DNA from 2 places in the Cupriavidus basilensis genome. Region 1 is predicted to be linked to the other one. Evidence: riboswitches for the same ligand, from Rfam matches in the RefSeq annotation. Region 1 holds a riboswitch; the other holds the start of a gene.
What was found. Region 1 has a riboswitch for glycine ahead of F7R26_RS31925 (D-amino acid dehydrogenase). Riboswitches for the same ligand answer to the same signal wherever they lie in the genome.
Positions count from the first base shown of each region.

Region 2: it holds a riboswitch for glycine, as region 1 does, so the genes downstream of both, gcvT (glycine cleavage system aminomethyltransferase GcvT) here and F7R26_RS31925 (D-amino acid dehydrogenase) in region 1, are expected to answer to the same signal.

Region 1 is NZ_CP062804.1:2,465,929-2,473,510, forward strand. Features, by position in the region: gene F7R26_RS31920 (DUF3772 domain-containing protein) at 1-1,722, shown strand, start outside; gene F7R26_RS31925 (D-amino acid dehydrogenase) at 1,736-3,004, opposite strand; glycine riboswitch at 3,173-3,269, opposite strand; gene F7R26_RS31930 (hydrolase) at 3,368-4,054, opposite strand; gene F7R26_RS31935 (Bug family tripartite tricarboxylate transporter substrate binding protein) at 4,558-5,559, opposite strand; gene F7R26_RS31940 (acyl-CoA dehydrogenase family protein) at 5,659-6,825, opposite strand; gene F7R26_RS31945 (CaiB/BaiF CoA transferase family protein) at 6,857-7,582, opposite strand, start outside.
Region 2 is NZ_CP062803.1:4,316,542-4,324,123, reverse strand. Features, by position in the region: gene F7R26_RS19920 (L-serine ammonia-lyase) at 1-881, opposite strand, end outside; gene F7R26_RS19915 (DUF421 domain-containing protein) at 913-1,455, opposite strand; gene gcvP (aminomethyl-transferring glycine dehydrogenase) at 1,569-4,490, opposite strand; gene gcvH (glycine cleavage system protein GcvH) at 4,592-4,972, opposite strand; gene gcvT (glycine cleavage system aminomethyltransferase GcvT) at 5,073-6,212, opposite strand; glycine riboswitch at 6,311-6,467, opposite strand; glycine riboswitch at 6,489-6,576, opposite strand; gene F7R26_RS19895 (UvrD-helicase domain-containing protein) at 6,821-7,582, shown strand, end outside.

The DNA of each region.
Region 1 (7,582 bases):
GGCCGACGGCTGATCGAGCGGGCGCTGGCATGGTTCTGCCTGACGCGCTTGCCCGAGAGCCGGCTGCGGCGCAGCGCGCTCGCGCTTGCCACGGTACTCGCGACGGTTGCGGCGACCGCCATCGCGGTACAGGTTGTGTGTTTTGCTTTCGCCCCGCACTATGAACTACCAGCTCAGGTACAGGACCTGATCAGCGAACTCGGCAAGCTGACGCTGACAAGCGCGCTGATCGCGGGCCTGGGACGGGCATTGCTGTGCACGCGCCATCCCTCATGGCGCGTGCCCGCGCTCGCCGACAAGGTCGCGCTGGCGATGCGTCCGTTCCCTAGTGTCCTCGCTGGCCTGCTGCTGATCGCCGGCACACTCGAGCAACTCAACCGGACCGCGGACACAAGCCTGCAGGTGACCTTGCTAGGCCGCGGCCTGGTGTCGCTTGTGGTGGTGCTGACGATAGGCGCGGCGCTGCTGCGCGCCAACCGCGTGCGCACGAAGCTCGCCGCGGCGGGCGAGCGGCCTGAAGCGCGCTCCACCTTTGCCGGCCTGATCCACGCTGGCGTAACGGTGACGGTCGTCGCCTCGCTGATGGCGCTGCTGATCGGCTACATCACGTTCGCCCGCTTCCTGACCTACGAGCTTGTCTGGATCGACATCGTCCTGTGCAGCCTGTACCTGTTGACGCAATTGACCCGCGACGTCTGCGAAAGCGTGTTCAGCGCGCACCATCCAAGCGGCAAGGTCATCAAGCAGTTGTTCGGACTCGGGGACAGCCATCTCGCGCAGGCGTCGACGGTGCTCTCGGGGATCGGCACCAGCCTGCTCCTCCTGGTGGCCGTCATCGCGCTGCTGACCGGCGGCTTCGGCACCACGCCGAGCGACCTGCTCAACAGCCTGCTGTCGATGCTCGGCGGCGAGCGGCTGCGCAGCCTCAACATCATGCCCGACCGCATCCTGAACGCGGTCATCGCGCTCTCGGTCGGCACCTACCTGCTGCGCTCGGTGCGGCGCTGGCTGGACGCGGAACTCCTGCCCAAGGTCTGCATGGAAGCGGGCCTGCGCGCTTCGCTCATCACGCTGTTCAGCAACATCGGCTATGTGCTGATCGTATTGCTGACGCTGTCGCTGCTCGGCGTCAGATGGGAAAACCTGGCCTGGATCGTCAGTGCGCTGTCCGTTGGCATTGGCTTCGGCCTGCAGGAGATCGTCAAGAATTTCGTGTCGGGGCTCATCCTGCTGACCGAGCGCCCGGTGAAGGTCGGCGACATGGTGAGCATCGGCGGCGTGGAGGGCGACATCAAGCGCATCAACGTGCGCGCGACGGAGATCCTGCTGGGCGACCGCTCGACCGTGATCGTGCCCAACTCGCAGCTGATCTCGCAGAACCTGCGCAACGTGACGATGAGCAACAGCACGCAAGGCGTGGCGACGCTGCTGCTCACCTTCCCGTTGAACATCGATCCCGAGCAGGTGCGCGAACTGCTGCTCGACTCCTATCGGGAAAATGAGGCCATTCTCGACAAGCCCGCGCCATCCGTCACGTTCAGCCAGCTGGCGCCGAACGGGATCACGCTTAGCGTGACGGGCTACGTAGGCAGCCCGCGGATCGCCACCGCGACCAAGAGCGACCTGCTGTTCGAGATACTGAAGCGGCTGCGCGCGGCCGATATCTCGCTGTCGGTCCCGCAGACCTTGCGGGTGGAGAATATGGCCGCGCTTGGCGGGTAACGCGTCCGGCCCCTTACGGAGTCACCAGCGCCACCGCGTCCTGCACGCCATGTGCACGCCGGGCGCCCATGGCCTGCTGCACCACATCGCCGATCATGTCCGCGGTGACCGCCGACAGCGTCCACCCCAGGTGGCCGTGGCCGGTGTTGTAGAACACGCAGGACGCACGGCCCCGGCCCACGCGCGGCAGCATGGTAGGCATCATCGGCCGCAGTCCGGCCCAGGGCACCACGCTGCGCGTGCTGACACCGGGGAAGCACTGGTTGACCCACTCCACCAGCGGACGGATGCGGTCAGCGCGGATGTCGCGGTTGTAGCCGTTGAACTCCGCCGTGCCCGCCACCCGGAAGCGGTCAACGCCCAGGCGGCTGGTGACCAGCTTGGTCTCGTCGTCGAGCAGGCTCACGACGGGCGCGGCCACCTGGCTTTGCGCATCGTTCAGGTTGACGGTGATCGAATAGCCCTTGACCGGATAGATATTGACGCGATCGCCAAGGCTGGCCGCCAGCGCCCGGCTGGCCGTGCCGGCACAGACGACCACGCCGTCGAACACGCGCGATTCGGCCTGCTGGCCGTCGCTGCTGACGATGGTGACCTGCCGGCCATCGGTGCTGACCGACTGGACATCCTGGTTGTACAGGCAACGCACGCCCAGGCGGTCGATGGCCGTGGCCATGCCGCTGGTGAACTTGTGGATGTCGCCAGTGGCGTCGCTCTGGGTGAAATAGCCACCGTAGTACTGACCGGCCAGGGTCGGCTCGATCGCGCGCATTTCTTCCGGCGTGACGGCGTGGCGCTCCAGCCCGCCCTCGGCCAGCAGCTTCGACACCCTGCCTGCATGCTCGAAGCCCGCCTTGTCGCGATAGATATGGAGGATGCCTTCCTTCTTCAAGTCGAAATCGATGCCTTCGGCCGCCGCCCAGGAGAACAGGTGGTCGCGCGCGGCAATCGCCAGGCGCGTGGTCTCGACGGTGTTCTTGCGGTAATGGGGAATAGCGGCGATGAACTCGGCGAACCAGGACAGCTTGTGCCAGCTCGGGCGCGGATTGACCAGCAGCGGCGCATCGCTCTTGAGCATCCACTTGATGCCCTTGAGGATGGTGGACCAGTGTGTCCAGACTTCAGCATTGGAAGCGGAAAGCTGGCCGCCATTGGCGAACGAGGTTTCCATGGCGGCATAGCGGTGTTTTTCGAGCAGGGTGACCGAGAAACCGCGTTTGGCGAGCGCGTAGGCAGTGGTCACGCCGGTGATGCCACCACCGATAACGGCAATTGATTTCATCTCTATGGTTCCAGGACGTCGAGTGGGAGCCTCCTGCGCGGCATGCGCAAAAGACGCCCCCTCTGTCCTTGACCTGAGAGATTCACGATACGCCACTTTGGGAGTGGCGGGGATCGCTTGCTCCTTCGGTACCGCCGGCTGACGAGCGCCGGGGTTCTTCAGAGTTCAAACGTGATACCGGTCCTTTTGCCTGAGAGTTTCCGGGGCGGTTGCTCCTTCGGCGCTGCCCGGCGCATGGCCAGGCAGTCTCTCCCGATATCAACTTTGCATGATGCCCCCGGGCAATACCAGGTGACATGGCTCGGAACTTTAGCACTAGTCTGACTGCCTGGGGAATTTCCCTGCGGGCTCAGGCCGGGAATATCAGCGGGCTGGAACCGGGGCGAGCGACGCGTGCGGCGTGGCGGTACGTTGCTCGGCCTTGTGCACCATGGTGTAGGCGTAGTCCACGCCCATGCCGTAAGCGCCCGAATGTTCCTTGACCAGCTTCATCACGGCGTCATAGCTGTCGCGGTGCGCCCAGTCGCGCTGCCATTCGAGCAGCACCTGCTGCCAGGTCACCGGCACCACGCCGGCCTGCACCATGCGCTGCATGGCGTAGTCGTGCGCTTCCTTGCTGGTGCCGCCGGAAGCGTCGGCCACCATGTAGATCTCGTAGTCGCTGTCGTGCATCGCCGACAGCGCGAAGGTGGTGTTGCAGACCTCGGTCCACAGGCCGGCCACGATGATCTTCTTGCGGCCGTTGGCGGCCAGCGCGTCGCGCACCTTCTGGTCGTCCCACGAGTTCATCGAGGTGCGTTCCAGCGTCTGCTGGCCGGGGAATACGTCGAGCAGTTCGGGGTAGGTATAGCCGGAGAAAGACTCGCTCTCCACCGTGGTGATGGTGGTGGGAATATTGAAGATCCTGGCCGCCTTGGCCAGGCCAACCGCGTTGTTCTTCATTGCCTGGCGGTCCATCGACTGCACGCCGAAGGCCATCTGCGGCTGGTGGTCGATGAAGATCAGCTGGCTGTTTTGCGGGGTCAGGACTTCGAGCTTGGCGTTGGTCATGATTTCTCTCCTTGGCTACCTGGTTGAATTATTTAGAACGTCGTCTTTGGCATCGATCCGTCCATGGGTTGAACTTTATGGCAGCGCGGGCTGACGATGTGATGAGTTAGTCGGACAACTTGTTCAATTTTATTGATTGATATTCGATGGGAGTCGGCAGCAGCTAAACGGTGGGCGGTCGCGTTGGCTCTCGCGACACCCAAGCAGTCATCTTCAGTACCGGCCGCCGCATAGGGAGCAAAGGCAAAATGCCCGACTGCTCGATGGCGGCTTGAATTGCGATGGCGAACTGGGGGCAATAAAGTCAGCCGACGATATGACTTGAGGTGCGCCTCGAACCACTCCACGAACACCGCCAGTCCTCGCGAAGACCTCTATTGGGCCGCCCCGGGGCGACGCATATCGTCAAAGTTGTAAAGGCTAGAGCTTTTGCCTCGGAGTCCGCAGGGAGAGGGCCGCGCGCCGAGCAAGCGAATGGGGCATGATCCCCCTGCGCTCTCTTTTTACTGCAGCTCGATCTTCGCGATCGCTGCCAGCCGCTTCCAGCGCGCGATTTCTTCCTTCTGGTAGTCGCGCAGTTCCGCCGGCGTGGAGAGGATCAGCGAGGTGGACTGGCGCTGGTAATACTCCTTGACGTCGTCGGCGGCGCCGGCCTGGGCGAACAGTTCGCCCAGGCGTTGTGCAATGGGCGCAGGTGTCTTGGCGGAGACCGCCGCTGCCACCCAGTTGTAGGCCAGGAAGTCCGGCACGCCGGCTTCGGCCGCGCTTGGCACACCCGGCAGTAGCGGCGAACGCTGGGCCGCGGTGTAAGCCAGCGCGCGCACCTTGCCGCCCTTGACCAGCTCAATCGCGCCGCTGGCATCCACCACGGCGAAGTCCACGTTGGCGGCCATCACGCCGTTGATCGCGTCGCCGGCGCCCTTGTAAGGCACGGCAGTGGTCTTCATGCGGCTTTGCTCGTTCAGCCATTCGCTGTAGAGCGTGTACGACACCGAGCCGGTGCCGTAGTTGAGCGCGCCGGGCCGCTTGCGCGCGTCCTCCACCAGCGCCTTGAACGTGTGATACGGCGAGCTGGCCGGCACGATGATCAGGCATGGCCCGCGCGACAACAGCGTGATGGGCGTGAAGTCAGTCAGCGGATCGTAAGGCAGCTTGCGGAAGGTGGCGGCATTGGTGGACAGCGTGGAGTTGCTGCCGATAAAGACCGTGTATCCGTCGGCCGGCGCACTGAGCAGCGTCTGCACGCCGATAAAGCCGTTGCCACCCGGCTTGTTCTCCACCACCACGCCCTGCCCCGTCAGCTCGCCGATCTTCTTGGCGAACATGCGGGCGGTCATGTCGGTACCGCTGCCGGACGGGAACGGCACGATAAAGCGGATCGGGCGGCTGGGAAATGCCTGCGGCTGCGCCAGCGCGGCGAACGGCGCGCCTGCCAGGCTAGCTGTGAAGACGGTGCCAGCCAGGACAGCGAAGCGGCGCCGGGAACAGTTCACGGTTCGGGTCATGTTGTCTCCTTGGTCTTGCGCCTGGCAGTGGGTTCCGCCAGTGCGGGTGCGTCTGTGTTTCCGTGGTTCAGTGATTCCGTGGTTCGCTTTGGCGGCGGGCTAACGCTTGAGGCCAAGCAGATCCCGCGCGATCACCCATCGGTGCACTTCGGACGGGCCTTCGTAGATGCGCATCAACCGCGTCTCGTTGGCCATCTGCTGCAACGGCATTTCCTTGGTCATGCCCATCGCGCCAAAGGCCTGCATGGCGTGGTCGATCACGTCCCAGGCCATCTCGGTGGCGAATACCTTGATCATCGAGACCTGGGTACGCGCCTCGTCGCCGGCGTCAATGCGTGCCGCGGCCTCGTAAGTCATCAGGCGACAGGCGTGGATGCGGGTGGCGGCATCGGCCACCCACCACTGGATTGCCTGCCGGTCCGCCAGCGCGGCGCCGAAGGTGCGGCGCTGCGGCGCGTACTCGCACAGCATGTCAAGCGCACGCTGGGCTCGGCCAATGCACCAGGCCGCCATCTGCACGCGCCGGCTGGACAGCCGTGCCTGCATCGGCGCGAAGCCCTGGCCTTCCACGCCGAGCAGCTGCGTGTGCGCAACGCGGCAGTCCTCCAGCACCACCTCGTAGGTGGAGGCGCCGCCGATCATGGGGATGCGCCGTTCTACCTTGAAGCCGGGCGTGCCACGGTCGACCAGAAAAGCGGAGATGCCGCCGCGGGCGCCGCGTGCCTTGTCGGTTACGGCCATCACGATGGTCCAGTCGGCGCGGGCGGCGCGGCTGATCCAGATCTTGCGGCCGTTGAGCACCCAGTCATCGCCGTCGCGTTCGGCACGGGTGGTCATCATGGCCGGGTCGCCGCCGGCGCCGGGCTCGGAAATAGCGATGGCGGAGATGGTCTCGCCGCGCGCGTACGGTTCCAGGTAGCGCGCACGCTGGGCCGCGTCGGCGGTCTTGAGCAGCATGCGCAGGTTCGGCGAATCGGGCGGCAGGTCATAGGGTGTGACGGTCTTGCCCAGTTCCTCGTTGACGCCGACCATGGCCACCACTGGCAGGTCGGCGCCGCCCATCTCGGCCGGCGCATCCAGGCCCCACAGGCCCAGCTCACGCGAGAGTCCGTCCAGCTTGTCCTGCTCCTGCGGCAGCAGCGTGAGCTGGCCGCCCTCGGCCTCGCGGGCCAGCACGCCCGCTTCGAGCGGGATCAGTTGCTCGCGCACAAAGCGCGCCACCAGATCCTTGAGCATCCGGTGTTCTTCTTCCAGTACGAAGTTCATGCCATGTCTCCTCTATTGTTTGCGTGCCGCTTCAGGCGGCGTCCCGACCACCCGTTATCCGGGCGATGTCTTCAGGGCTTAGCCCGGCTTCGCGCAACACTTCATCGGTGTGCTCGCCCAGCGTAGGCGCATGCCGGCGCAGCGACAGCGGCGTGGCGGAGAAGCGCGTCGCGGGCCGCATCTCGCGCAACGGGCCCTCGGTGGGATGCTCGGTCTGCTGGAACAGCCCGACCGCTTCCAGGTGCGGATGCGCCAGCAATTCGTCCGGCGCATAGATCGGCGTGGCGGGGATATCCAGCGTCTCGAACAGCGCCATCCACTCCCTTGTGGTACGGGTCGGCGTGATCTGCGCGAGGTGCTGGTACAGCGCGCGGATATGGGCGTTGCGCTGCGCGCGGCTGGCGATGTTGTACTTGTCACCCAGGTCATCGCGGCCCACGGCGTGGAAAAAGGCTCTCCAGTGGCGGTCCGTGTATGGCAGCGCGCAGATCCAGCCGTCCGCAGTCTGCGCCGGCCGCCGCCCGCCTTGCAGCAGGCGCGCATAGCCGGCCGCGCCGGTGGCGGGCTCGAAGGTCAACCCCGCCAGGTGCTCGGCCATCACGAAGCTGGCCATGGTTTCCAGCATCGGTACCTCCACCGCTTGCCCGCTGCCGTGGCGCTCGCGGTGCAGCAGCGCGGCCATCACCGCGTTGGCCAGCGCCATCCCGGTGGTCTTGTCGGCGATCAGGCTGGGCACATACTCGGGCCGGCCGCCGGC
Region 2 (7,582 bases), on a different replicon from region 1:
GCGGCGCCGTTGGTGGGTGCGGTGACCACGCGGCCGCCGGCGGCGTTTTCCTCATTGACGGCGATCGCATACAGGTTGACCCAGTCGATCACCGAAAGCGGATCGGCCAACGCGCGCTCGGCGTGCTCGGTGAGGTTGCGGAACAGGTCGTGGGCGCGGCGCTTGACCTTGAACGGCCCGGGCAGCTCGCCGTCGGTGCGGCAGCCGCGCGCCACGCAGGCTTGCATCACGGCCCAGATCTGCAGCAGGCCGGCGTTGACCTCGGCCTCGCTGCGCCACACGCATTCGTTTTCCATCATCAGCCGCGCAATGCTCTTCTTGCTGGCGGCTGCCATCTCCAGCATCGCGCGCCCGCTGCGAAACGGATGCGGCAACTGCTGGTCAGCCTCCAGGATATGCGTATTGGCTGCGCCGGCCGTGATGATGAAGCCGCCGCCCACCGACAGGTAGCGCCCCTCGCGGATGCGCTCGCCGCCAGCATTGAAGGCGTGGAACTTCATGCCGTTGGGATGCTCGGCCATGGCCTCGCGGCGGTAGAAGACGATGTGCTCCTTCTCCACGAAGGGCACGGGATGGGTGCCCAGCAGCGAGAGCGTGCGGCTGGCGCGCAGCGCGGCCAGCCGCAAGTCGATGGTGTCGGGGTCGATGGTGTCGGGCGCTTCGCCCAGCAAGCCGAGGATCACGCCCTTGTCGGTTCCGTGGCCGCGGCCGGTGGCGCCAAGCGAGCCGTACAGTTCCACGCGCACGCTGGCCACCTGCGGCAACAGGCCATCGCGCGCCAGGCCCTGGACGAACATCAGCGCGGCGCGCATCGGACCAACGGTGTGCGAGCTTGATGGGCCGATGCCCACCTTGAACAGATCGAAGACGCTGACAGCCACGGTAGGCTCCTGGGGTTGGCTCGCGCCGGGATCAGACCGGCGCGTCCGTGTCCTGATTGATGGGGGCGCGCCACAGCGAACCCGCCGCATTGGGCGGCGTGGGTGGCGCGTCTTTCTTGACCAGCACGCTGATGGTGCCGTCGTTCTCGAGGATCGCGAAATGCACATCGGCGACACGCTCGCACCCTGCATGGCGCAGTGCCTTGCGCAGGTCGTCGCGGGTCACGAAAGCGCGCTTCATCACGTCACCGAAGACCATGCCGTCGTGGATCAATACCTGCGGGCGCCCCTCGACGACGTTCTCGAAGCGCCGGCTGCGCCAGCTCAGCCACGCCAGTACAAGGTTGGCGCCGACCAGCGTCACCGCCAGAATCAACCCGGCCGTGACCGAGTTGTCCCCGGCGTTCATGGAGTTCTGCACGGCGTTGGACAGTACCAGCAGCAGTACCAGGTCGAGCGAGGTAAGCTGCCCGATCTGGCGCTTGCCAGACAGTCGCAGCAGCACCAGCAGGCTGCCGTAGACGATCAGTCCGCGCAGGACGAATTCCCACCATGGGGCGCTGAGATTCCACATGCGTGCTCCGTGTTCCGGGCACGGCCGGGTGGCCGCGCATCCACACAGAGCATAGCGCGAGGGCGATGCGCCGGGGCCGCCGCAACGCGCAGCCGCCCCGGCCTCATGCCAGCTTACTCTTGCGCGTACTCGCTCATCGGCACGCAGGCGCAGAACAGGTTGCGGTCGCCGTACACGTTGTCCGCACGGCCAACGGGCGGCCAGTACTTCTGCGTGCGCAGCGCGGCCACCGGGTAGGCGGCTTCCTGGCGCGTGTACTTGTGTTCCCACACGTCGGCGGTGATCACCGCGGCGGTGTGCGGTGCATTCTTCAGCGGGTTGTCCTCGCGGTCGAAGGTGCCGTCTTCCACGCGGGCGATCTCGGCGCGGATGGCGATCATCGCGTCGATAAAGCGGTCCAGCTCATGCAGGGCCTCGCTCTCGGTCGGCTCGATCATCAGCGTGCCCGGCACCGGGAAGCTCATGGTGGGGGCGTGGAAGCCGTAGTCCATCAGGCGCTTGGCCACGTCCTCGTTGGAGATGCCGGTGGTCTTCTGCAGCGCGCGTACGTCCAGGATGCACTCGTGCGCCACCAGGCCGTGCTGGCCGGTGTAGAGCACGGGGAAGTGCGGCGACAGGCGGCGCGCCACATAGTTGGCGGCCAGGATGGCGTTCTCGGTGGCGGCGGTCAGGCCGGCCGAGCCCATCATGGCGATGTACATCCACGAGATCGGCAGGATGCTGGCCGAGCCGAACGGCGCGGCGGACACGCCGCCGATGCCCTGGTCGTCGCGGCGATAGCCCACGCTGTCCTGGTTGGGCAGGAAGTCTGCCAGATGCGCGCCGACCGCCACCGGGCCAACGCCCGGGCCGCCACCGCCGTGGGGGATGCAGAAGGTCTTGTGCAGGTTCAGGTGGGACACGTCGCCACCGAACTGGCCCGGCGCGGCGGTGCCGACCATGGCGTTCATGTTGGCTCCGTCCACGTAGACCTGGCCACCGTGCTTGTGCACGATGTCGCAGATCTGCTGCACGCCCTGCTCGAATACGCCGTGCGTGGACGGGTAGGTGATCATGATCGCGGCGAGGTTCTTGCTGTGCTGCTCGGCCTTCTTCGCCAGGTCTTCCAGGTCGACGTTGCCGTTCTCGTCACAGGCCACCACCACCACCTTCATGCCAGCCATCTGTGCCGACGCCGGGTTGGTGCCGTGCGCGGAGGACGGGATCAGGCAGATGTCGCGGTGGCTTTCGCCACGGCTGGCGTGGTACGCATGGATGATCAGCAGGCCGGCGTACTCGCCTTGCGAGCCGGCATTGGGCTGCAGGCTGACCGCGGCGTAGCCGGTGGCGGCGCACAGCATGGCTTCGAGCTGGTCGATCATCTCGCGGTAGCCGACCGTCTGGTCCAGCGGCGCGAACGGGTGGATCTTGCTGAATTCGGGCCACGTCACCGGGATCATTTCGCTGGTGGCGTTGAGCTTCATGGTGCACGAGCCCAGCGGGATCATGGTGCGGTCCAGCGCCAGGTCCTTGTCGGCCAGCATGCGCAGGTAGCGCAGCATTTCGTGCTCGGCGTGGTGCGTGTTGAACACCGGGTGCGTCAGGTAGGCGCTCTGGCGCGCCAGGCCGGCCGGGAACGCGTCTTGCGCGGCGGCTTCGAGTGCATCGAAGCTGGGCACCGGCTTGCCGTGGGCGAAGATTTCCAGCAGGGCGACGACGTCCTCGCGCGAGGCGGTCTCGTCCAGCGAGATGCCGATGCGGGTGGCACCGGCGTGGCGCAGGTTGATGCCCCGCGCGGTGGCCGAAGCGTGCAGGGCTTCGGTGTTGAAGCCGGTTTCCAGCGTCAGCGTATCGAAGAAGGTGGCGTTGGTGCGCGCGTAGCCCAGTTGTTCCAGGCCGCCGGCCAGCGTGGCCGTCAGGCGGTGCACGCGCTGGGCGATGCGCTTGAGGCCTTGCGGGCCGTGGTACACGGCGTACATAGAGGCCATCACGGCCAGCAGCACCTGTGCCGTGCAGATGTTCGACGTCGCTTTCTCGCGGCGGATATGCTGCTCACGCGTTTGCAGGGCGAGGCGATACGCCTTGTTGCCTTGCGCGTCGATGGTCACGCCCACCAGGCGGCCGGGCATGGAGCGCTTGAAGGCATCCTTGACCGCCATGTAGCCGGCGTGCGGGCCGCCAAAGCCGAGCGGCACGCCAAAGCGTTGCGAGTTGCCCACCGCCACGTCGGCGCCCCACTCTCCGGGCGCGGCGATCAGGGTCAGCGCCAGCAGGTCGGCGGCAGCCACCACCAGGCCGCCGGCAGCGTGCACCGCGTCGGCGATGGCGCGGTAGTCGGCCACATCGCCGTTCACGCCGGGGTACTGCAGCAGCACGCCGAAGGCATGGGCGCCGGCCGCTTCGGCGGCGGGGCCAACCTTGACTTCGATGCCCAGCGGCAGCGCGCGGGTGCGTACCACTTCCAGCGTTTGCGGCAGCACGTCGTCCGCGACATAGAAGGTGGTGGAGGCGTGCTTGTTGACGCGCTGCAGCAGCGTCATGGCTTCGGCCGCCGCCGTGCCTTCATCCAGCATCGACGCATTGGCGATGTCCAGGCCGGTCAGGTCGGTCACCATCTGCTGGAAGTTCAGCATGGCTTCCAGGCGGCCCTGGGAGATCTCGGGCTGGTAGGGCGTGTAGGCGGTGTACCAGGCCGGGTTCTCGAAGATATTGCGCAGCACCACGCCCGGTGTCAGCGTGTTGTAGTAGCCCTGGCCGATAAAGCTCTTGAGCACGCGGTTCTTGCTGGCCAGCCCACGCAGCTTGGCCAGCGCGGCTTCCTCGGTCAGCGGCGCGGTGAACTCGCCCAGCGGCATGCCGTCGCGGCGGCGGATGGCAGCGGGGATGACGGCGTCGATCAGCGCGGCGCGGTTGTCATAGCCGAGCACCTTGAGCATGTGCTGTTGCTCGGCGGCATCGGGGCCGATATGGCGGGAGGCGAAGGCGTCGCGCGCCTCCAGTTCGGCCAGCGTGGGCCGGGCAACTTGGGCGGCAGTCATGGGCAGGGGGGCGTTCATGGCAAGAATCTCGTGGAAGCGGTGCGGCGGGTGGTCGGCCCGGTCCGCGTCGCGGCAGTCTTTATCCGTCATTCCCGTGGCGCGGGAATGACGATCTGGCATCAGGCGCCGACGTTGGCCTTATAGGCGTCGGCCGACATCAGGCCGTTCACGTCGTCGCTGTTGGCCGGCTTGAGCTTGAACAGCCAGGCGTCGAAGGCGTCGGCATTGACGCTTTCCGGCGAGGCGGCGGCGGCGTCGTTGATGGCGATCACTTCGCCTGCCACCGGAGCGTAGATGTCGGATGCGGCCTTGACCGACTCCACCACGGCCAGCGCGTCGCCGGCGCCGACCGACTTGCCCACTTCCGGCAGTTCCAGGAAGACGATGTCGCCCAGCGCGTCCTGCGCGTGGTCGGTGATGCCGATGGTCAGCGTGCCGTCGGCTTCGACGCGCACCCACTCATGGGACTCGGTGTATTTCAGGTCGGCGGGGAAATTCATGGGATTGCTCCAGATTCAATTTGTTATTCAGCGCCCGCCGGGGGGTGTCGATGTTCGACGGGGTAACCGCCGGCGGGCGCGCTGTGACCGGTGCGAGCGTTCAGCTCACGAGTGCCTTGCCATTGCGCACAAACGGCAGTTTAACCACAGTCGCGGCGAGTTTGCGGTCGCGGATCTCGACCTGCACCTCGGCGCCGAGCGCAACGTCGAGCGGCAGGCGGGCAAAAGCGATGGATTGGGACAGCGAGGGGCTGAAGGTGCCGCTGGTGATTTCGCCTTCGCCAGCAGGGGTGATGACCTTCTGGTGGGCGCGCAGCACGCCGCCCGCTTTTCCGTTGGCCGGGCGCAGGATCAGCCCGACGAACTGCTGGGTCTTGCCGCCGGCGACCAGGGCCGCCTTGCCGGTGAAGTCGCGTTCGCTTTGCAGGTCCACGGTCCAGCCCAGGCCGGCGTTGAGCGGCGAGGTGTGGATATCCATGTCCTGGCCGTACAGGTTCATGCCGGCCTCCAGGCGCAGCGTGTCGCGCGCGCCCAGGCCCGCCGGGCGCACGCCCTCGGCGATCAGCTTTTCCCACAGGCCGGCCACGTTCTCGGCTGGCACCACCAGCTCGAACCCGTCTTCGCCGGTGTAGCCGGTGCGTGCCACCATGACTTCGCCAAGGGCGGGGTCCTGCACCACGACGGCGTTGAACGGCTTCAGGGCTTCGCTGGGTTGCGTCGAGGGGAAGGCGCTCCACACCTTGGCGCGGGCATTCGGGCCCTGCACCGCAACGATGGCCAGCGGGTCCACGCCGTCGGGCGCATTGTCGTGGCGGCGCGGCGTGATGCGCACGCCGCTATTGGTGGCGGCGTTGCGCGCGGCGATCCATTCGATATCGTTGTTGGCGGTGCCGGCGTTCACCACCAGGCGGAAGTAGTCCTCGGCGAAGAAATAGACGATCAGGTCGTCGATGACGCCACCCTTCTCATCCAGCATGCAGGAGTACAGCGCCTTGCCCGGCGTTTGCAGCTTGTCGACGTTGTTGGCCAGAAGGCCGCGCAGGAAGGGGCGCACATTGGCGCCCTTGAGGTCGACCACGCACATGTGCGAGACGTCGAACATGCCGGCATCGCTGCGCACGGCATGGTGTTCCTCGATCTGGGAGCCGTAGTTGACCGGCATGTCCCAGCCGCCAAAGTCGACCATGCGGGCGCCGAGTGCGCGGTGGATGGCGTTGAGGGGCGTGGCCTGGAGCGTCATGGAATCCTCGGGGGAAGGCAAATCTCGGTTCGAAAACGAAAAAGGGCCATCCGCCGCAGGATTCGGCGCGCCATGGCGCTGCCAGATCCGCTGCGGCGGATGACCCCTCTGTCCTCGATACCTGAGAGATTACAAGGCGGGATTCCAATTGAACTGCCGGAAATCCAAACCTTGCGCGCCCCTTCGGTGGGCACGCTCACCAAGGCTGTCGACGGAATCGATCAGTGGCGGGTGCCGCTCTCCAGAGTACGGCGTGCATCGTGTGCATGTTGCAAGCCGATCCAACCAGTCCATGGTGCCTGAGAGTTTTCGGGTGATACCCCTTCGGCGGCGCAAGATCTGCGCGCTCTCCCGGTCGGATGGCGCGACTCTACAGCCAGCCTCGGGGGCTTGTCAACGCGCTCGCGCGCCAGCCCGGGGGCAGCCGCGGGCCGGCTGGCCGGCGTGTTAACATCTGCGGCTCCGATGGCTTTTGCTGTGCCACAGGCTTCACCCGTGGCCTTGGCCGCGCCCGTGCATGTGCTGCCTTTGCCATGCGCAAAAGCCCGCGCCCGCCTTGCCGGCCATCCCGCCACCCAGCACCACCACCAGCCCTCACCAGCCCTCGCATGACCCACGGACTCAACCCTGCCCAATCCGAAGCCGTTCGCTACCTCGACGGCCCCTGCCTGGTGCTCGCCGGCGCCGGCTCGGGCAAGACTCGGGTGATCACGCAGAAAATCGCCCACCTGATCGAGGACAAGGGCTTCCAGCCCAAGCACATCGCCGCGGTGACCTTCACCAACAAGGCCGCCAAGGAGATGCAGGAGCGGATCGCCAAGCTGATGGAAGGCAAGACCACGCGCGAGGGCAAGCGCATTCCCATCAAGCAGATCACGGTGAGCACCTTCCACTCGCTGGGCGTGCAGATCCTGCGCGCCGAGGCCGAGCACGTGGGCCTGAAGCCGCGCTTTTCCATCATGGACTCGGACGATTGCTTTGGCATGGTGCAGGAGCAACTCGCCTCCACTGACAAGAAGCTGATCCGCAGCGTGCAGAGCACCATCTCGCTGTGGAAGAACGGCATGGTCGATCCCGAGACCGCCATCGCCCAGGCCGACAACCCCGACGATCACCAGGCGGCGCTGATCTACCGCAACTACGTGGCGACGCTGCATGCCTACCAGGCAGTGGACTTCGACGACCTGATCCGCCTGCCGGCGGAGCTGTTCGCGCGCAACGAAGAGGTGCGCCTGCGCTGGCAGAACCGGCTGCGCTACTTCCTGGTGGACGAGTACCAGGACACCAACGCCTGCCAGTACCAGTTGCTCAAGCAGCTCGCCGGTGGCTCGCACCTGCGCGCGCCGGCTTTCACCGCGGTGGGTGACGAC